3 regions of the Desulfosarcina variabilis str. Montpellier genome follow, and region 3 is predicted to be linked to each of the others. Evidence: predicted binding sites of a transcription regulator. Region 3 holds the regulator's gene; each other region holds the start of a gene.
What was found. Region 3 encodes sigma-54, which starts transcription at its own class of promoters, with help from an activator protein. Its sites were predicted from a motif close to TNTGGCACANTTTCTGCTNT; they were not measured.
Positions count from the first base shown of each region.

Region 1: Dvar_RS23830 (Nif11-like leader peptide family natural product precursor) is a predicted target of sigma-54. The motif match lies at 1,786-1,805, and genes of this name have one in related genera.
Region 2: Dvar_RS28020 (PEP-CTERM sorting domain-containing protein) is a predicted target of sigma-54. The motif match lies at 5,181-5,200, and genes of this name have one in related genera.

Region 1 covers NZ_CP159846.1:5,277,649-5,284,596, forward strand. Annotated here, with positions in the region: gene Dvar_RS23825 (ankyrin repeat domain-containing protein) at 1-1,211, shown strand, start outside; gene Dvar_RS23830 (Nif11-like leader peptide family natural product precursor) at 1,471-1,692, opposite strand; gene Dvar_RS23835 (hypothetical protein) at 2,096-4,879, shown strand; gene Dvar_RS23840 (substrate-binding periplasmic protein) at 5,162-5,971, opposite strand; gene Dvar_RS23845 (hypothetical protein) at 5,994-6,797, opposite strand; gene Dvar_RS23850 (serine hydrolase domain-containing protein) at 6,827-6,948, opposite strand, start outside.
Region 2 covers NZ_CP159846.1:6,228,391-6,235,338, reverse strand. Annotated here, with positions in the region: gene Dvar_RS28035 (heavy metal translocating P-type ATPase) at 1-2,383, opposite strand, end outside; gene Dvar_RS28030 (heavy-metal-associated domain-containing protein) at 2,392-2,595, opposite strand; gene nadN (NAD nucleotidase) at 3,032-4,864, shown strand; gene Dvar_RS28020 (PEP-CTERM sorting domain-containing protein) at 5,277-5,768, shown strand; gene Dvar_RS28015 (DEAD/DEAH box helicase) at 5,870-6,948, opposite strand, start outside.
Region 3 covers NZ_CP159846.1:3,591,898-3,598,845, forward strand. Annotated here, with positions in the region: gene Dvar_RS16310 (PTS sugar transporter subunit IIA) at 1-49, opposite strand, end outside; gene hpf (ribosome hibernation-promoting factor, HPF/YfiA family) at 87-626, opposite strand; gene rpoN (RNA polymerase factor sigma-54) at 744-2,177, opposite strand; gene lptB (LPS export ABC transporter ATP-binding protein) at 2,179-2,901, opposite strand; gene lptA (lipopolysaccharide transport periplasmic protein LptA) at 2,916-3,485, opposite strand; gene lptC (LPS export ABC transporter periplasmic protein LptC) at 3,466-4,035, opposite strand; gene Dvar_RS16340 (KdsC family phosphatase) at 4,032-4,550, opposite strand; gene kdsA (3-deoxy-8-phosphooctulonate synthase) at 4,560-5,348, opposite strand; gene Dvar_RS16350 (M23 family metallopeptidase) at 5,693-6,948, shown strand, end outside.

The DNA of each region.
Region 1 (6,948 bases), 1.7 Mb from region 3:
CAATGCATGCAGCAGCCTTCTCGAACGCAATAGATACCATAAATTTACTGATAAAATCTGGGGCAAAAGTTAATTCTCAGACAAATAGAGGCGAATCAACTTTGCATTATGCGGCTCTTTATAATAATGTTAAAGTTGCAAAAATTCTAATAAAAAATGGAGCGATAGTAAATGCGAGACAAGAAAGCTCATATACGCCATTACACTATGCTGCGCTTAAAGGCCATACTGAAATGGCAACGCTTTTAGTTGAGAACGGAGCAGATAAAGCGCTAACAAGCAACGACAATAAGCTTGCATCTACTTTGGCCAAAGATAACGGATTTAACAAGTTGTCAATATATTTATTAGACTCAAACAGCACAAAAAAGGCTGCTCTAACAGCTTCAAATACGGGAAACCTTCATAAAAAAAATCCATCCCATAAATGGGCTGTAATAATCGGCATTTCCAAATATAAGTATTCCGGCCCAAATGGCCTCCCAAACCTTATCTTCGCAGATGATGATGCCAAAGATTTTGCTCACGCCCTTTACTCTCTTGGATGGTCTGAAAGCCATATCAAGCTTCTATTAAATGAAGACGCCACCCAGAGAAAAGTCATAATTGCCCTTAAATCATGGCTCACTAAATCAGGACCTGATGATCAGGTTTTATTATTCTGGGCAGGACACGGTTACCCAGATCCTGAAGATCCAGAAAAAGTTTATTTTGCAGTTTATGACACAGATATTTCAGTCCCTGCGACAGGCTATAGGATGGATGAAGTGAGGATGGCATTGGAAGAAATCGACTCAAAAAATGTCATTCTTCTGGCTGACACTTGTCATGCGGGGAAACTTATCACTCGAGGTAAGCGTGGCATATCTATTGTTCCGAAAATCGCCAAAATGAAACGTGATCAAAAAGTTCCAAAGGGTTGGGTGTTTTTAGTGGGAGCCGATACTGATCGTCAAGCAATTGAACATACATCATGGACAAATGGAGCATTCACTCATTTCCTACTGAAAGGTTTAAGCGGTGCCGCAGATGGTTTTCAAAGTGCAGGCAGAAAGGATGGTATTGTTACTATGGGTGAGCTAAAAGATTACATGAATGTTTCCATGCCAGATGAAACCCAAAAAATACTTGGCGTTGCAAAACGCCCTGTTATTACAACTAGCACAGGGGATCCAGATATATGGAATTTGACCCTGCAAGTGACACAATAATCAGCGATTGATGAACCCCAAAAAAACACAACGGAAGCAATAAATTCCGCCGCTGATTTATTCTTTGATCAGGCTTGCGTCGGATAACCATGGTGTCTACCGGCAACGTTGCCCCCTCATTGCGGTCTATTGAATTATATCGATTTGAATAATGAATTGGTTAAGACCGAATTGGCCAATTTGAACTGAACAAAAACTGTTAGCACCTGAAAAATCCAAATACGGACGGGGAATTCCGCCAGGGAATTCCCCTCTTCTATCAGAACCACCAGATATCGCGTTTGCGGGGGTTCCCGTAAGAGTCGAAGCAATCGCCTGACTCACGCAATACCACCTTCAGATCGTCTTCGGTAAAGTCAAAACCATCTCCAACAGCAGCAACGACAAAGTCAGACATGGTTTCGATCTGATCGTATTTAAGGCGTAGGACTTTATCTTCTCCACCAGCAATTAAAAATCTTTCAACTTCTTGTTTGGACATGATCGTCTCCTTTCAGACAATAAAATTAATGCTTTTTTTATTTTTTTTTCAATCCTCTCTCAAGGATGAGCGACATCAGTTATGTGCCCTATCATAGCATGAAGCGCGCCATATTGTTTTTTACAACCATTTTAATGTCAGGCAATGTCATAAATCCATTACTTATCAATGGATTTATGACATTGCCGATTTTTTCAAGAACGCATATAGATGTAAAACCATGGACCTACAAAATTGAAAAAAAATCAAAAAAATCATACAAAATTGTATTGTAAAAATAATGGAAATTCGATTAGATAAGGGTAAATGGGTAATGCCCGTTCACAGGCCAAAACCTTTCCGTGAATCCTCCCCGGCAGAAATTGCGATACATCTGATTAAGGAACACATCTGGAGGCAAACCATGAAAAAACTTATGCAATATCTTGCCCAATTCCCTTTCTGGATAGACCGCAAATTTAGATGGCTCGATCTCCGTTTTTTCCGGGCCGACCTGGAGGGGCTCCGAAAAAAAATGAAGCTGGCAGAAGGCTATTCTTGCATTCCGGTATGGATGCCGGTTCCGTTACTCGCTTTCCTGTTTTACGGACCGTTGATTTTCGATCGCTGGCGGGGCGTGTGGCTGGCGATCGGGCTCGGCGCGGCCATCATTATCCACCTGTTTTCCTGCCGCGTATTCAAAGGGCTGTGGTTGGCATTTGCCCAGTGGGTGATTCTTGCAGGCACCGCTTTAATCTTGTATTTTATCGCCAGCGATTCAGCACGCCAGGTCGATCCAACCCTATACGCGCATATACTGTTGCCGTTTGTGTTGCTGGTATCGACATTAGGGCTTCCATTTAATCGTTTGTTGGGCGATGTATTGTTTCACAATAAGCGTGAAGCATACAGGGACAGCTTCCTAAAAAACCTTGGAAACGTCCAACTGTTCGTCAAGCCCTTCAATTCACCACCTGAAATGTCTCGTTTCCTGCGCGCCATTTTCCTGGCACCGCTGCTGACGCCGTTGATGCTGGTTTATCCACCCGCCTTTACCACATTGTTTTTAGACCCTAGCCGATACTGGTACTGGCTTTTAATTATTTTGGCATTTTCCTGGAGTATCTTGGCCGCAGTGCATTATCACAAGCGCCTCACAGCACTCCTATACCTTTTAAAAAAGGGATTTTTCACGGGTGGAACAAGAATTTTATCCTTGTTGGTCATCGTGCTGGCCGTCACGCGTCTTTTAGGGGTGAGCTACGTTACAACGGTGCTGGACGGTGCTTCCCGCTGGACTATTATTGCTCTGCTGGTATGCTTGTATTTAACCATGTGGCTCTATGACTATTGGACTCAGCGGGCACTCAGCGAGGTTCTTCTCGGTCTGTTGGATCCGGAAAAAAAACACCCCGGCAAAGTGAAGTACGACTACCTGAAAGGGGATACTACCGTTTCGGGAGCGATCCAGGTCCATGGTGGCGGGCGGTTTCTGGCAGTGGTTCCATACGACCCGCCCAAGCAACCGAAGAAGTTTCAAGCTTATCAACCCATTGATCTGTTCCGTACGATCAGCAAGCAGCTCTTCGGACGGGCACGTGCGGCACATACGGATGGGAATGAGGATCGGTGGGAAACGGCCAACATTGCGGACCACCATCTGGAAACGCTGGAGCAACGAGTGGTTTTGTATCACACGATTCCTGCATTTCTGCTCGTGGTGGCTCTGTCCGTTATGACTTATTCTGTATTCAATATGGAGCAGCAAGCGGGATTGACAATCCATCAGGAGCCTTTGAAAAACAGTCGCCAGGTCGTCGATCTCTATCAAGAGATTAAACGCCTGGCAAACGGCGGACCGGTATTGGCGATTGCCGCCTCGGGCGGTGGAACACGGGCGGCATTGTATACTTACAGCTTGCTGCGCGAGATCCAACAGCGGGGTATGCTGGATCGTGTCGTGATGCTTAGTGGCGTTTCCGGCGGCAGTGCCAGTATCGCCTATTTCTCAGCGCACCGTGGATCTCTATCCGACGACGGTATCCCATGGCAGCAATACCGAAGCGCCATGGCCGAGCCATATATCAGAGACGTTTTAGCAGGCGCCGGAGAAAAGCGTTTTCTCTATGGAACACGTCTGGGGCAACTGCTGACTGAATCGTTTGAACGCCGGTTCATCAATGGGATGCGTACCGATACGGCGGGTGTAACCGGGAAAACGATTGGAAATGATCAGGCGAGACTTGGATATGTGGCCGAAAAATGGGGCATGGGATTGATCTTTAACACTGCGGTTGTGGGTAGTTATAACGGGGATGATCCGATTCAGTCAAAATGCTTTGAAATACACGGCGAGATGCGAAAATGTGCGACCAGCTCGACCGCCGGCAGCCGCCTTGCGTTGACCAACATAGCGGCCATGACTGAAATGTCCGTTTCGAGTATCACGGACGGCTGGAATATCGATATGCCCTATTCGATCCACCACGATCCGATGATCCTGCTGCCGGCCGCTGCCTCGCTTAGCGCCAACTTCCCGCCCGTGTTCTCAAATGCAGCCGTCGATTTTGAGCGTAATGGTAAGAATAACCGATATTATGTGACCGACGGCGGTGCGGTGGAGAATCGTGCGCTGATATCGCTATTGCTGACTTTACGTGCCTCGATCATCAATCAGCCAACGCCTGACAGCCCGCTGCCGCCTGTCAAGGTGCTAGTGGCCGACGCCTCGGCTTTCTCCGAAGGGTACAAGGAGGACCGCGGAGTCGGTGCCTTAGGCGGTGCAAAAGCCAGCATTGCTTCAAAACTGATCGGGGAACTGACGCGGGAAATTGACTGGGCTTACCGTAAGCTCTCCGGAAAGCGTCCGGCCAAAGGGCCGGATACACGGCCTGGAGTCGAGATTGTTTACCTTCCAATGCCCAAGGTATTGCGTATTTCCAGTGCATTCGGAACACATTGGATGATGCCGGAAAATATCGAAATCCGCGACCCCAAAACCTTTTACTTAAAGCCAAGGCGATGGTACCGACCGAAGGGTTGTCCGGTTGATAATCTCAGCAAACAGGAAATCCTCAAAGTCATCGACCTGTTGTTCTCTAACAATGAGGAACGTAATGCCGGCGCTAACAGTGATGCAATGCGCAAGTTGTTCGAGTGGTTCGCGAAGGATGATCCAAGAAATGTTCTCGACCAGGCACTCAGATAAGGAGGAATCCCGCTGGGTAAGAACCTGTTTGATAAATCCGTCTAAGGTCCGCTAACAGCGCCTACAACTGTCTCAAAATGCTCACATTTTATGCTGTGCGTCACGATGGTAGAGTAATATTAGGGCGCAGGTAAAAAATAATTACCCCATCCTGCTTGTCCTTACAACCGTCTACAGCGTTCCATCCGCCGGCACAGATTCCAAATATGCACCGGCGGATGCGCCTTGTAGACGAGGCGCAAATCCGGCGCAATCTGGGGTAATTATTTTTTACCTGCACCCCTAATGGCGGGCTTGACTGACCTTAAATTTTTCCAACTGCATAAACCAGTCTCTGGGTATTTTTCCCCGGCCGTAGTATTTTTCTAAAATTGCTGTATATGCCCCGCTTTCAATTATACGTTCCAATCCATTGCTGTATTTTTCCCCGAGATCTCTTCCGTCCGGATAGGTCTTGTCGATCATGATGGTAATCGGGCGCACTGACCCTTTAATATCAAAGTACGCAAAATTCTCGGCATCTTCTGGAAAAATGCTGTTGATTTTATAAAATCCGGTTAGCTTGACCATACTGCACAAATCGATTCGTCCGTATCTTAATTTTTTAATCAAAGAAATTTCCGAATTGCTGGGCTCGACCTCAATGCCTTTTTCATGCAGAAAAGATACATCTCCCAGTGTTCCCCTGATAATGCCAAGCTTAAAGCCTTTAATATCATCCAACCCTGTATAATGGATTTCTTTTTTGTGGTTGGGCCGATAGTAGAAAAAAGCGACCCGAAAAACAGCAATCGTGACAATCGCGCTAAACTCCTGGCCGGAAAAGATTTCCGGGTTGCCCACATGGTTGCTGGTCAAATTTTTTCTGATTCTTTCCATGGGAATATATTTGATAACGCTTTTCACGCCGATTTCTTTTGATATGGCATGAAGTATCTCACCGGCCATTCCATCTTCAGGCAAATTGGCAGACCAGAAGGGCGGTGTTTCCGTAGAACTGAATTCAACGATTCGTTTATCCGCAAAAGCCGGAATTGCGAATATCAAGACCTGCACCAGAAGAATAATCCACACCACTTTTGCACGCTTCAATATCCTTTCCTCCTTGTCAGCTTTATTGACGCTTTTCGATTATTTCTTCATATCTGCCGTTTTGTTTGATTATTTTAAACCCCTTGGAAAAAGCAGTGGAAAGTTCTTTGAAGCGCAGGTGCTTTTTGTTGAATATAATTGAAAAAGGCGCCTCCCATGACAACGCCTGCATTTTACCAAAGTCTTCTTTCTCATCTGGGAAATACTTCTGGAGAAACCATTCACCACGAATGTCGGCCATACTTAAAAAATCGATTTTTCCATCCTTCAGGTTGCTAAACAAGGCGGGTAAATCACCTGTTACCGTAAGGGTTTTGATCCCCGCTTTTTTATAGATTGTGAGATCCTCACCAACCAAGGCACCATATGTGTACCCTTTCAAATTTTCCAATTTCCCATACCAGTCCAATTCCTTTTTATGATTGGGTTTGTAATAGAAGAATCTTCCCCGCATGGTGTAGCATGGCATTAAAACAAGCTGTTTCAGCTCATCGTCCGAGAAGTCGTTTTGCATGCCAATCATCGCGGCTGCGTTCTCCTGAATCAAGGAGTAAACGGCCAGCGGTTTAACGACCTGATTTTCCAACGTCACCGTTACCCATGCCGCTGTGAAGGCCTCCTGAATAATTTCTGAACAAATCCCCATGTTGGTCATTTCAAAGGTCGTCAACGGCGGATATTCATAGAAGAATATTTTGATCGTTGCTTCGGGCTCAAACAACTGGGGCGTCAGCCGCGGCCCGGTTGCCCATGTGACCCATGGCGCACCAAGGACCACGATCAGGATACCCATTATCACATCGAGAAAATTGAATTTCCGTTTCATTGCAGCATGTTCCTTTCCAGGTGGGATCTCTATGGGTTCGGTATATCCTTGGCGGCAAACGAATCAATCACGGCGGAACTGGATAGGGTTGTCAGCCTGTCCCAAACATCAATATGATAATTGAACGGATGCGTTTGCGTCAGCATGATGG
Region 2 (6,948 bases), 2.6 Mb from region 3:
TGGCCAGGGCCGCCAGAATCGGGTGCAACTGGCGTAGCATCATGGGCAGCGTCTCAAAGGGATAAAGGGCGCCGGCGGCCACAGGAATCAGGACCGCATTGTAGAAGAACGCCCAAAACAGATTCTGGCGAATGGTGGTCATGGTGGCCCGGCTCAAGGCAATGGCTCGGGGCACCCCGTTGAGGGACCCGGCGGCCAGGATCACGTCGGCGGTTTCAATGGCTATATCTGTGCCCGTGCCAATGGCAAAGCCGATATCGGCCTGGGCCAGGGCCGGCGCATCGTTGATGCCGTCGCCCACCATGGCGATACGCTTATCATCTTTCTGCAGGGTTTTGACCTGTGCGGCTTTTTCTTCGGGGCGCACCTCGGCCAGTACATGGTCCACACCGGCTTGCCTGCCAATGGCCTGTGCTGCCCGCTGGTTGTCGCCGGTGAGCATCACGGTTTTCAATCCCTGCTTTTGAAGCATGGCAATGGCCGCTGGTGAGTCGGCTTTGATCTGGTCGGCCACAACGATCAACCCCATCATCTGCTCTGCCTGGGTGACCACCATAACGGTTTTGCCCTGGGCCTGAAATGCTACGGTTTGTTCCATCAGTTTTTCGGGAATCAATCCGGGGTGATGGTCAAACCAGTGCGGTTTACCAACTCTCACCGTGCGGCCGTTCACACTGGCCTCCACGCCGTCGCCGCCATGTGCCTTGAAATCCTGGGCCGACATCAAGGTCAACGACTGCGTTTGCGCCTTTTTTACCACGGCCCGGCCAAGCGGGTGCTCGGACCCTTTTTCCACTGATGCGGCAATTGTAAGCAACTGATCCACGGTCATACCGTTTTCGGTATGGGGGACGATATCCGTGACTACGGGCTTGCCCTGGGTAATCGTGCCGGTCTTGTCCAACACCACCGTGGATAAATGGGTGGCGCCTTCCAGGGCGCGGCTGTTCTTAAAAAGGATGCCTTGTTCAGCCCCTTTGCCGGTGCCGGCCATGATGGCCGTGGGCGTGGCCAGACCCAGGGCGCAGGGGCAGGCAATGACCAGGACCGCCACCATGCGGATCATGGCGGTCACGAAATCGCCAACAGCAGCCCACCAGATGGCGAACACCACCAGGGCAATCAGGATGATCACCGGCACAAACACGGCAGCCACCCGGTCGGCCAGCGCCTGAATGGGGGCTTTGCTGCCCTGGGCCTCCTGCACCAGACGGATGATCTGGGCCAGCGCGGTTTCACGGCCCACGCGGGTGGCGATAAAGGTTAAAAGGCCCTGACCGTTGATGGTGCCGGCGGCCACGGTGTCCCCCTGGCGTTTATCCACGGGAAGGGGCTCGCCGGTAAGCATGGATTCATCCACGGCCGAGCTGCCCTCGATGACCTGCCCGTCCACCGGGATGCGCTCACCGGGCCGGACAACGACCCGATCGTCCACCCGGACCCGATCAATGGGAATCTCCTGCTCTCTATCTTCGCGGATGACCGTGGCGGTTTTGGGGCGCAGGCCCATGAGCTTGCGGATAGCATTGCCGGTTTTGCCTTTTGATCGGGCTTCGAGCAGTTTGCCCATCTTGATCAGGGTGATGATCACTGCCGAGGTCTCAAAATAGACATGATCGCCCAATCCTGGAAAGAGCAGAACGGCCAGGGAATAGATGTAGGCCGTGGACGAGCCCATGGCCACCAGTACATCCATGTTGGCGCTTTTGTTGCGCAGGCTCTTCAGCCCGCTGACGTAGTAATCCCAGCCGGTGTAAAACTGAACCGGTGTGGCCAGCAGCAAGAAAAACCAGCTGACCCACGGTTGATGGCTCCAGGTACCGATGAGCCCGAAGTCTCTACCCATGCTGACTAAAAACAAGGGTAGGGCGAAAATGACCCCCACCGTGAACTTGCGGGTCTGATCATCAATCTCCTGCTTTCTGGCCTCGGCCTCTGCGTCGGCCGGCTCACCCTCCTGCTGGATGATGGCCCCGAATCCGGCCTTTTCCACGGCTGCCGCCAGATCCTCCAGGGTGACCATGGCGGGAAGGTAGTCGACCGTGGCCCGTTCGGCGGCAAAATTAACCGTCGCACCGACCACGCCGGGAACCTTTTTGTTCAAGGTCCGTTCGATGTTCATGGCGCAGTTGGCGCAGGTCATGCCCGTGATCGGAAAATCGACGTGCGCTGTGGCGACCTTGAATCCCAACCCCTCGACCTGGTGAATAAGATCTTTCGGAGAAGCATTTTTAGGATCAAAGGTCACCGCCGCCTGCTCGGCGGCAAAGTTGACATTGGCCTCGTTCACCCCGGGCAGTTTTTTCAGGCCCCGCTCGATGTTCATGGCGCAGTTGGCGCAGGTCATGCCGGTGACGGGCAAGGTCAGTGATTGATTGGCCATTGGTTTGCCTATTGCGCCGGGTAATTGATTTCAGAAAGCGCGGCCCGAATCTGTTCAATGGATGCCGGGTCGTTCCACTCGACAACAACGGTCTTGGTCTCAGCATCGGCTTTTGCCGACGTCACACCTTCCACATCGGCCAGTTCAGACTCGATGGCCGATACGCAGTGTCCGCAGGAAATATTGGGAACCCTCAATGTTTCTTGTGTCATGGTTGCCTCCTTTTTATGAATTCAAACTCCAGCATTCAAGATAATGTTTTTGGGATGCGTTATCGGTTGCCGCGGTATTGATCATACCGCTTCCCTCCTCTATCCTTGCCAAAAACATTATCTTCAACACAATATACCATGCATATAAAATAAGCGGTTTGAGACAACTGGCAAGCTTGGGTTTAAATTTGTAAATGGTGGTTAACGTCGATTCAACACTACTGCTTCTCTGCTGGTTTTTTTTAAGAAAGCAACATCTGCGCCTTCAGGTCCAGCGGAATACCGGATCTACAATTATAAACCCTATTTTTATTGAGCCCCGTCCCCTAATAAAATTCTCATCCTGACTTAACACCCCCCTAATACGCATCTCGAATATACAAACGTTTACGGTTTAGAAACCAAGTAGAACAACATTCAATCAAGGGGAAAGCAGATGAAATCGAAACCAAAATACAAGACCATTCGTCCTTTGGCCATGTTGGCGCTCATCCTGATGCTGGCGACTTTGGCCATTACCGGTTGTGGTGACAGCGATGACACTACTGAAAACACACAATCTACGGTCACCATTTTACATGTCAATGACGTTCATTCTCACCTGGATACCGACTCACTCGATCTGGACGTGGACGGCACAGAGACCCGCTGCGAGATCGGCGGCATGGCCAGGATGGCGGCCCTGATCGAGGATCTGTCCACCGAACATGAAAATCATCTGGTGCTGCACGCCGGTGATGCAGTGCAGGGGACCTTGTATTATACCCTGTTCGAAGAGGATGCCGACGCGGAGGTGATGAACGCCATCGGCTTCGATGCCATGTGTATCGGTAATCACGAATTCGACGATGGTGATCAGTGGTTGGCGGATTTTATCGGCAAGCTGGACACGCCGGTGATCAGTGCCAACATCGAGGTGCCGGAAGGCCATGTACTGGACGGTCTCTTCTCACCGTATATCACCACCAGCGTTGACGGTGAGACCATCGGCATCATCGGGGTAACCATCGCCGGCAAGACCATGGAATCTTCTCAACCGAGCGATGAGGTGAGTTTTTCCGATGAGATTGCCTCGGTTCAGGCGGCTGTGGACAGTTTGAAGGCTGAAGGCGTCGGCAAAATCGTGCTTTTGAGCCACTACGGTTACGAGAATGTCGTTGAACTGGCTCAGGCAGTAACGGATCTGGATGTCATCGTCGACGGGGATTCGCACACCCTCCTGGGCGATTTTAACGCCTACGGTCTCGACAGCTCCGGCAACTACCCCACCGTCGTTCAAAACGCCGACGGTGATGACGTCTGTATTGCCCAGGCCTGGGAATACGGAAAGGTTTTAGGAGAACTGGAAGTGACCTTCATGGGGGACAAAATCGACGCCTGCAGCGGCACGCCGCATCTGATTTTGGGCGATACCTTCGTTCGTGAGGATGAAGAGTACGGCGAATACACCGTTGCGGGCGATGAACGGACACAGCTGATAACAACCATCACGGCCGACGACAAACTGACGATGGTCGCTGAAGACGAGACGGTGGCCGGCATTATCGCCGGTTATACCGAACAGGTGGATGCCCTGGGAGCGATCGTCATCGGCACTGCCGGTGAAGACCTGATGCACAACCGGGTTCCCGGCCACGAATACAGCGGCGTCACCCTGGAACTGGGCAGCGACATCGCCCCCATTGTCGCCAAGGCGTTTTATGATTTGGATCCCAATGCCGACATCTGCATTCAGAATGCCGGCGGTGTGCGCATCAATGTCGAGGCCGGTGATATCACCTACGACACTGCCTACACCCTTTTGCCCTTTTCCAACACCTTGTTCGAAATCGAAATGACCGGTGCTCAGATCAAGCAGGTCTTGGAAGATGCCATCGAAAATATAGCCCAGGGTGGCTCAACCGGTTCCTTTCCCTATTGCTATGCATTGAAATACGATGTGGATGCGCGAAGCGATTACGGCAACCGCTTGAGCAATCTCGAAGTCAAAGACCGGACCACGGGCACTTATGCCAGCCTGAACGATGATGCCGTGTATGTCGTTGTGACCAACAATTACATCGCCGCTGGTCGCGATGGATACGACACTTTCGCCACGGTGCAGGAACAAAACGGGCCGGGGACTGACACCTATCTGGACTACGCCCTGTCTTTCGTCAACTACGTGAAAGCCGAGACCGCTGCCGGAGAAACGATCATGACGCTTCCGGTGGAGGACCGCTGTATTAAAAGCTATATTTCCACCGATGACACAACGGACGATCTTTGATTGACTGGAAAAAAATAAAATTCCGGATGCACCCATGCTGGTGCATCCGGATTGCCTATTTGACCGGCCGCCTTATCATTTCCGTTTAACCCATCAAAAATCCGCACCTGTTTTCCGCCATTTGTCCCCGGAGGATGAATCTTTTTAGCCCCCTGATAAAGTTGCTTCATTTTAAGGCAAATATATAAAAATATTAAATAATATCAAGTTGTTAAGCAATTATTTCGGGCGGCGCATGCTCTATTTTGAGGCAGGATGGAAGATTGAATAATGTCGGAAAATATTTATAACTAACTGTTATATTAATAAATATTTGTGTGGCACACGCTTTGCTTTGGTATTGGTCAACAGCAAGCCACCAGGGGAAGGAGTCAGGCGACATGAAATCAAAGGATACAAAGGAGGGAGCCAAATGAAAACATTAAGCATTATTTTACTGAGTGTCGGCCTCATGTTAACCGTCAACACCAACGCCCAGGCCATCACCTTTGATTTCGACGGCCTGGTTCCCAGCATTACTGACGGGAGCGATTTTGACCCATTGTTATTTGACACCGAGTCCATTTTCGCAGGAATGGATGAGCGCATCGACCGGGTCAGTGTCATGCAGGGCGATTGGGGCCAAAATGGAAGATTCTTTAGGCTGCGGGGCTACCATTTTGCCGACCTGGTTTTTGAATTTGCCGTTTTTGCCCGTCAGACCGAATTCGGGGAGGCGCCCATGGCGCCGGAGGGGCTGCATATTGACGACATGGGCTTTGATATTCCCGGTATGGATTGGAATCCCCCCACCCCTCAGGATAATCCGGTTCCCACACCCGAGCCGGCTACCCTGATGCTGCTGGGAAGCGGCCTGCTGGGAGTGGGCTGGACCACCCGCAAGGCCAAAAAAAAGTTAAGCTGAAAAATCCTTTCAAAGAAGGCGCTTGCCTGGGGCAGGCGCCTTCATTTTCGAATTTTTAACCCAACCCCTTCCTATGCCTCCTAATTTCTCCGGGGATTCTATCAAAAAAGCGACATCTGTCCTTTCAGGTCCAGCGGGATACCGAATTCGTTCTCAAAATCATCCTGAATGTCCTTAAACGCAGCCGGTGTCAAACCGGTAATGCTGGCCGTGATCGTATCGCTTTGTTCACTGGCAGCCAGGTAGCTGATGCGACAGCCATCGGGCAGCATCGAGCGTAAAAGCGTGCGTGGACGCGGTACATCACGTTTTCGTTTGGGTGGTTCGTAAATCACCGTCCGTCCGGCGACCCGCCCAATGTGCCACTTCAGGTAGCCGTATCGTTCGTTGTCCGTTTCCGGCGATCGGAATGAAATGCGCAGGCTATTTTCGTCCGCACGCAGTCTGGCGCCGACCACGCCGGCCTGTTTGAGTATATCCCGGGCCGCCACACGGGCCTGGTCGACGGTGCATTCTCCCTCGGCCGGTTCGTAATGGAGCACCGGCTCGCCGTCCAGACCGGCGGTAACGACTTCCGGCGGCAGGCTCATTAAAATTGATTGGACTTCCTCCAGGCAGGTTGCATCCCGAAGGCGCATAAACGCGTCGGGACAGGTGACTTTGATGCCGGAAAACGAGTGTGCCTGACGAAACGGATCCGCTCCGCGGCTGCGCCAGCCTTTGGAAAGGCCGGCCATCTGCGTGGCTCCGTATTGCAGGGGATGGGCGCTTCGATCGACGATATCGATGACGATGCAGGTGGTTTTGCCCGGTGCCGTGCGTAAACCGCGGCCCACACACTGGGTGTAGACCAGCGGGGAGGTGGTGGGTCTGGCCATCAGGATGCATTCCACGGATGGATCGTCGAATCCTTCGGTCAGCACCCCGTAATTGGTAAGCACCTGTATTTTTCCTGCGGCGAACCGTTTTAAAATCTCACCGCGATTTTTGGTCTTACCGTCAATTTTCTCCGCTCGAATTCCAAGGTCTGAAAGATCCGCGGCCAGATCCATGGCATGATCGACACCGGCGCAAAAGGCAATGGTTTTTTTGCCCTCGCCCTGTTCCAGCCACGCTTTAAGGGTCAAGGCCCTGGTGGCGGGCGTGTTCATGACCCTGGAAAGCGCGCGCACCTGAAAAT
Region 3 (6,948 bases):
GCAAATCCACTTGAATCGCGTCTTTATCGAGAACATCCAGAATTTTCATCGTTGTTTTACCTGATCCGGCATCTTTATATCGTTAATTACGGACGGGGTTGAATCAAACCGTAATTACCATCCTTTTGTCGATAAAGAACATTGACGCAGTCGGTCCTTGCATTGGTAAATACCAGAAAGTTATCCTTGATCAAATCCATTTGCATGACGGCTTCATCGACATCCATGGGTTTGTATTCAATATTGTGGACCCGCACACGGGGTGGGGGGGTACTGTCATCGACGGTTTCTTCCAAGACGGTTTCTTCCAGCGGTTGGGAAACGGTTTTTCCCTTGGCCCGATAGTCCCGGCTTTTCTGTTTATTTTTTTTAATCTGGACTTCCAGTTTGTCCAGCACCATGTCAATGGCGGAATACATTTCCTCTGTTTCTTCCTTGCCATTGATGGCTAACCGATCACCGATAATATGGATTTCCGCGCTATGGCGAAACTTTTCAATGGAGAGAACGACATTGGCCTCGGCGGGTCCATTGAAATATTTGTCCATGCGGTCCAGTTTCTCGCTGACATAGGATTTAAGCGCATCGGAGGATTCGAGGTTCTTGAATCTAACGGATGTATTCATTGGGCCTCCTTTGATAATTCCTGCTGTCGGACCATTTCAACTGCAAAGGGGTGATCCTTTTTTGCGGGCCGTGTAAGCGGCAAAATGCGAACCCGAGTGGCGATTGGTGATATCCCATCAGAACTGCTTGCGCTTGCTGGAGGATAAGATGCCCATCATCTCCCTGTATTTGGCAACGGTTCGACGGGCAATATCGATATTATCGGCTTTGAGCATTTCAGCCATCTTGCTGTCACTAAAAGGCTTTTTCGGATTTTCGCTTTCGATCAATTTTTTGATTTTGGCCTGTACGCTGGCCGAAGCGATGTCCTCACCGTGGACGCGCTTGATAGAACTGTTGAAAAAATACTTGAGCTCAAAAATGCCCTGCGGCGTATGGGCATATTTATTGGTGGTTACCCGGCTGATGGTGGATTCATGCATGTTGATATCCTCAGCCACATCGCGCAGGACCATGGGCTTCAAATGCGCCACACCCTTTTCAAAAAAGTCCCGTTGAAACTTGAGGATGCTTTCCATGACCTTGTAGATGGTTTTCTGGCGTTGGTGGATACTGCGAATCAGCCAGGCGGCGGACCGCATTTTATCGCGAATGTAATCCTTGGCGTTGGCACTGACTTCATTTTGGCGGGTAATCGCGCGTTTGTAAAACGGGTTGACCCGCAACTTGGGCATGCCATCGTCATTCAAAACAATCACAAAATCATCTTCGCTTTTGTAGACGTAAATATCCGGGATAATATAGTGCGGGGTTTCTTCACTGAATTGCCGGCCAGGTTTCGGCTCGAGCGCACGAATCACGTTGACGGCCGTAATTACATCTTTCTGTTTGACCTTCAAGGCCTTGCAGATCGCCTTGAAGTTTTTGTTTTCCAGGTTTTTCAAATGATCGGAAATGATATCCGTGACCAGGCTGTCGTTCAGATCCAGCATGCGGGCCTGAAGCAAAAGGCATTCTCGCAAGTCCCTGGCACAGACACCCACCGGGTCAAAGGACTGCATGGTCTCCAGGACATCCTCGACCATTTCGATGGAAATCCCACTTTGTTCAGACAACTCTTCCACCGACAACTGAAGGTAGCCATCCCGATTGAGGTTGCCGATGATCAGGCTGCCCACCTGCTTTTCAATATCCGTTGGCGAGAGCATCAACAATTGCCACAGCAGATGATCGCTGAGTGATTCCTTTGAGGAAACAAAAGCCTCATATTGCGGCGCTTCCCGATTCTCACCCTCGAAATTGATCTTGCCCGGCGCATTATACTCGTCGATGTAATTGCTCCAGTCAATGTCATCGTTGATCTTTTCATCGATGGTAACTTCCCGGGCTTCTTCGACGGTGGGCGCAGGCGTTTCTTCGGTATCGCCATCCTTGGTTTTATCGGGCGTTTCCTGAAGTTCTTCCAGCGTTGGGTTTTCTTCCAACTCCTGCCGGATGGTGTCCACCAGCTCTAGACGGGACAGCTGTAGTAATTTGATCGCCATCTGGAGCTGTGGCGTCATGATCAGCTGCTGGGTTAGTTTAAGTTGTTGTCTGAGTTCAATTGCCATCTTAGAGTGTAAATTCGTCTCCTAAATAGATCCGTTTGGCGATTGCACTGGTCGCTATATGCTCCGGTGTACCGTTTTCAATCACCTTGCCTTCGCTCAAGATAAAAGCCGAATCACAGGCCCCCAGGGTTTCGCGGACGTTGTGATCGGAAATCAGAATACCAATATTACGAGACTTTAAATGGGCAATGATTTTTTTTATGTCAATCACTGCCAACGGGTCGATGCCGGCAAACGGTTCGTCCAAAAGCATGAACGCCGGATCGGTGGCCAGGGCACGGGATATTTCCAGGCGGCGGCGTTCGCCACCGGAAAGTACCGCCGCTTTGGATTCCGCCACATGGGTAATTCCCAATTCTTCCAGCAAGCTGTCGGCTCGATCATTGCGCTGCCGCCGATTGAGCGGCAGGGTTTCGAGAATGATCATGATATTTTGGCGAACCGTCAGCTTCCGAAAAATGGACGCCTCCTGGGGCAAATAACCAACGCCCGATTTAGCCCGGATGTGCATGGGATATTCCGTGATGTCTTTTTCATCAAGAAATATTTTGCCTGCATCGGGTTTAACCAGGCCAACAGTCATATAAAATGTTGTTGTTTTACCGGCTCCATTGGGTCCTAACAAGCCGATCACCTGCCCGCTTTGCACACCCAGGCTGACCTGATCCACAACCCGTCGCCCTCGATAAACCTTAACCAGTTCACTAACCGACAGGGTGGCCATCATCTCTTCCACACTTACTCCAAGCCCGAGTCTTCCGGATTGAGGATGATCGCCTTCACCCGACCTTTGGGCCCGCCTTCAACAGTAAACCGTCCGCTATCACGGTAAAAGGTGATCGTATCACCGCTGATGGTATTGTCTCCACTGGTAATCTTGGCGTCCGGACCGGTCAAGGTCAGAACACGCTGTGCTGTTATATATACTGCCTGCTGGGCAACAGCAAGCCTATTGTCAAATTTAATTTCCACGTTTCCGGTGGCCACCAACTTTTCCAGTGATTGAGCCGGCGAGGCATTCTCCGTTTTTGACTCGCCGCCGAAAAAAAGTTTGAGGCTGTCTGCAGTAATCACGGTGTCGCCCTGACGCAAACGCACATCGCCAACAAACTCAGCGTTGTTGTTTGCAGAATCCGATATCAGCCGTTGGGCGGTGATATCAATTCTTTTTCCTTCAATTGCATCAGCCGGCGGATTGGGTGAATCCGTATCCGCGACCAGACGGAAACTGGGCCAGCACATCAGCAACAGAAAGCAAAACAGTAGCCGCCCGGTCCAGGGCAGCCGATTAAAGCTTGAAATCCTCACTGATCGTTCCTTCCACGCCCCCTTCGAAAAAGGTAATTCGACTCGATAGTTTCATGGTCATGGTGTTGGCCTTGAGGCTGACTGATTCACTGGACACCGTTATGGGGGTATCGGATCGAAGTTCACGGGTATCCGGGTCATAAACAACGGATTCCGTGCGAAATTGATAAAGGCGCGTTTTGGCTACGACATTTCCCGAAACCGCCAATCGGTTTGAATCGGTATAGATGATCCCTTCATCAGCCGTCAAGTGGACGTTATCTCCATCGGTCATGAACACTTCCACATTGGGATTGACCAGCAGCATGGTCTTTTTTTTATTGACCAGGGAGGCAGATTCCGCTTCCATGCGCCATTCCCGAATTCCGTTTTTGGTGGCGGTTTGGCGGATTTTGCTAAGGTGCATGTCCGCCTCTTCCTTGATCTGAGATAACAGTACCTCAGGATTCTGGGTCACTTGCCGGTAACTGACAAAAATAATCACCATGGCCGTCAACGCCAGGGCAAGCACCGTCAGTAACAGGCGTTTGATCAGACGTCGTTTGTTCATGCAAACAGCCTTTGAATCAACGCGTCCCACTGTCCCCTGGCTTTGAGGATGGTTTCGCAGATTTCCCGTACCGCACCTTGTCCGCCATGTGCACAGGTGGTCCATACCGCCGCCTGTTTCACCAGCTCATGCGCATCGGCCACGGCAATGGGTACACCCACCCGCTTCATTACCGGCAGATCCGGCAGATCATCGCCCACAAACGCAGTCTCAGCCGCTGATACCCTCATTTCTTTCAGGACCGACGCTAGGGCCTCAGTTTTGTCGCGTACCCCGTCTTTCAACAAGGTAATTCCCAGATTATTGCAGCGATGCACCAGTGCCATTGACCGCCGGCCGGTGATGATGCCGACGGGAATTCCGGCTTCCCTGAGCAGCCGCAGACCCAATCCGTCACGAACATTAAACACTTTGGTTTCCTGTCCGGCATCATTATAGATCACTTGACCGGTGGTAAGCACACCATCCACGTCCAACAACAGCAAGGAAAGTTGTTTGAAAAGCGTGTGTGTCATGAATTGATTTCAGCTGGTAAGGGCACTTTTTATCGCTTTAAGCTGTTTCAGCAGTTCGGGTAATTGATCAAGCGGTAGTGAGTTGGGGCCATCACAAAGCGCTTTGTCAGGGTCTTCGTGGACCTCAAGAAAAACACCGTCTGCACCGGCCGCAACGGCTGCCCGGGCCAGCACCGGGGCGAACTCGCGTTGTCCACCGGAACGGGTTCCTGCACCACCGGGCAATTGGACACTGTGCGTGGCATCAAAGACCACCGGACAGCCGGTTTTTTGCATAATTTGAATGCCCCGAAAGTCCACGACCAGATTATTGTATCCGAACATCACGCCCCGTTCGGTAATCATGGGACGGACACTGGAAACCGAACGGATTTTTTCGATAATGTTGACCATGTCCCACGGGGCCAGAAACTGTCCCTTCTTCACATTGACCGGTTTACCGGTTTTGGCCACTTCGAGGATCAAATCGGTTTGGCGGCAAAGAAACGCCGGAATTTGAAGGACATCCAGAACCTCGGCGGCGGCGGCGACTTCATGGATACGGTGGACATCCGATAAAATAGGCACATCCAGGGTATGCTTGATTTGGGACAATATCTTGAGTCCGTCTTCTACGCCAGGGCCCCGGAAAGAGCCAATGGAGGTGCGGTTGGCTTTATCATAGGAGGCCTTGAACGTGAACGGAATTTCCAACCGATCGGTGATTTCCTTAAGGCGCGTGGCGATTCGCAAGGTCACATCCGCATCCTCGATGACGCAGGGACCGCTAATTAGAAATAATGGCGTTTGAGAATTCATTCAAGATTGTCTTTCTGTTATCGTTTAATCCTGATTTCCTATGTATCCGCGGGCGGTTAAAATGTCAAGCTGAGAAAAACTTTGCCTTGATTAACGGTGACTTAACTGTTATTGTGCCCCTTTTAAAGGTGTTGAATCGATCAGATGCACAATCCAGATGTGCCGACGATCAGGATATCTTGCCAAAGTGAATACACTGCCAATGACCGTATCTGATGCCCTTCCGGATTAGACACTTTTTTGGACGGGTACTACCTATCATCGGCCGGTTTGGAGAATCCTTCACGTTTTTTGGCTTATCATATTTCCCAAGCCTAAAAACAAACACCGAAAGGGACGCTGTCTTGAACAAAAAAGGAAGATCATTCAAACCAATACTGGTAATCATCCTTGTGCTGTTGGTTAGTATCCCGACAGTCTGGCTGGCCATCGTGCGCATGGAAGGAACCGCGCCAGCCCTTGATGTCAAACTTGAGTCGCCGTATATCGGCAAATCGCGAACGGTATCCATATCGGTGTCGGATTCGGGTAGCGGCATCCGTAAAATATGGATGGGATTGTTGGTGGACGGCCGTGAAGAGGAAATTCTGCAACGCACTTTCCCGTCGGCCGGCTTTTTTGCCGGGGGAAAGGAAAAGACTGTAGACGTTGAGGCCACCATCTCTCCGCAGGATCTGGGGCTTTCCGATGGAAAAGGCATGATCCGGATCGTGGTCTGGGATTATTCACTGCGTAAATGGGGAAAAGGCAACCAGGTCTATCTTGAAAAAGAGATTCAGATTGATACCCAGGCGCCAACGATCAGCGTTATCAGTCGGCGTCATAATCTTAACCAGGGGGGCAGTGGGCTTGCCATTTACCGGCTTTCTGAAGTATGTCCGGTCAGCGGTGTGATGGTGGGGGACCGGTTTTATCCCGGTTACCCGGGGCATTTCAAGGATCCGGCGATCCACATGGCCTTTTTTGCGCTCGACTACACGCAGGGCAAACAAACCCATCTGGCGATCAGTGCCCAGGATCAGGCTGGCAACCAATCAACGAAAGGGATGGTGTACCACATCAATGCCCGGTCGTTCAGAAAAGATGCCATTAAACTGTCAGATCGCTTTTTTAATTCCAAAATGCCTGATTTTGAACCCTATTTTCCTGAAATGGCGGGAGAGAGCCAGCTCGATCTGTTTTTGAAGGTCAACCGTGAACAGCGCACTAAAGACTATCAGAAGGTGAACGGTATTACCGTCCAGACGGAAAAACAGGTATTTTGGAATGGCGCTTTTTCGCGTTTGCCCGGCTCCGCCAACCGGGCCCGTTTTGCCGACCATCGAACCTATTTTTACAACGGCAAGGTGATCGACCGTCAGGTCCACATGGGCATTGATCTGGCGTCCACGGCCCATTCTCCCGTTCCGGCGGCCAACAATGGAAAAATCGCATTCACCGGCAATTTGGGAATCTACGGCAATACGGTGATTCTTGATCACGGATTTGGACTGTTCACGCTCTATTCCCATTTGAGCCATATTGGTGTGAGCGACGGACAGATGGTCGACAAGGGACAAATCATCGGCAAAACCGGCATGACCGGGATGGCGGGTGGCGA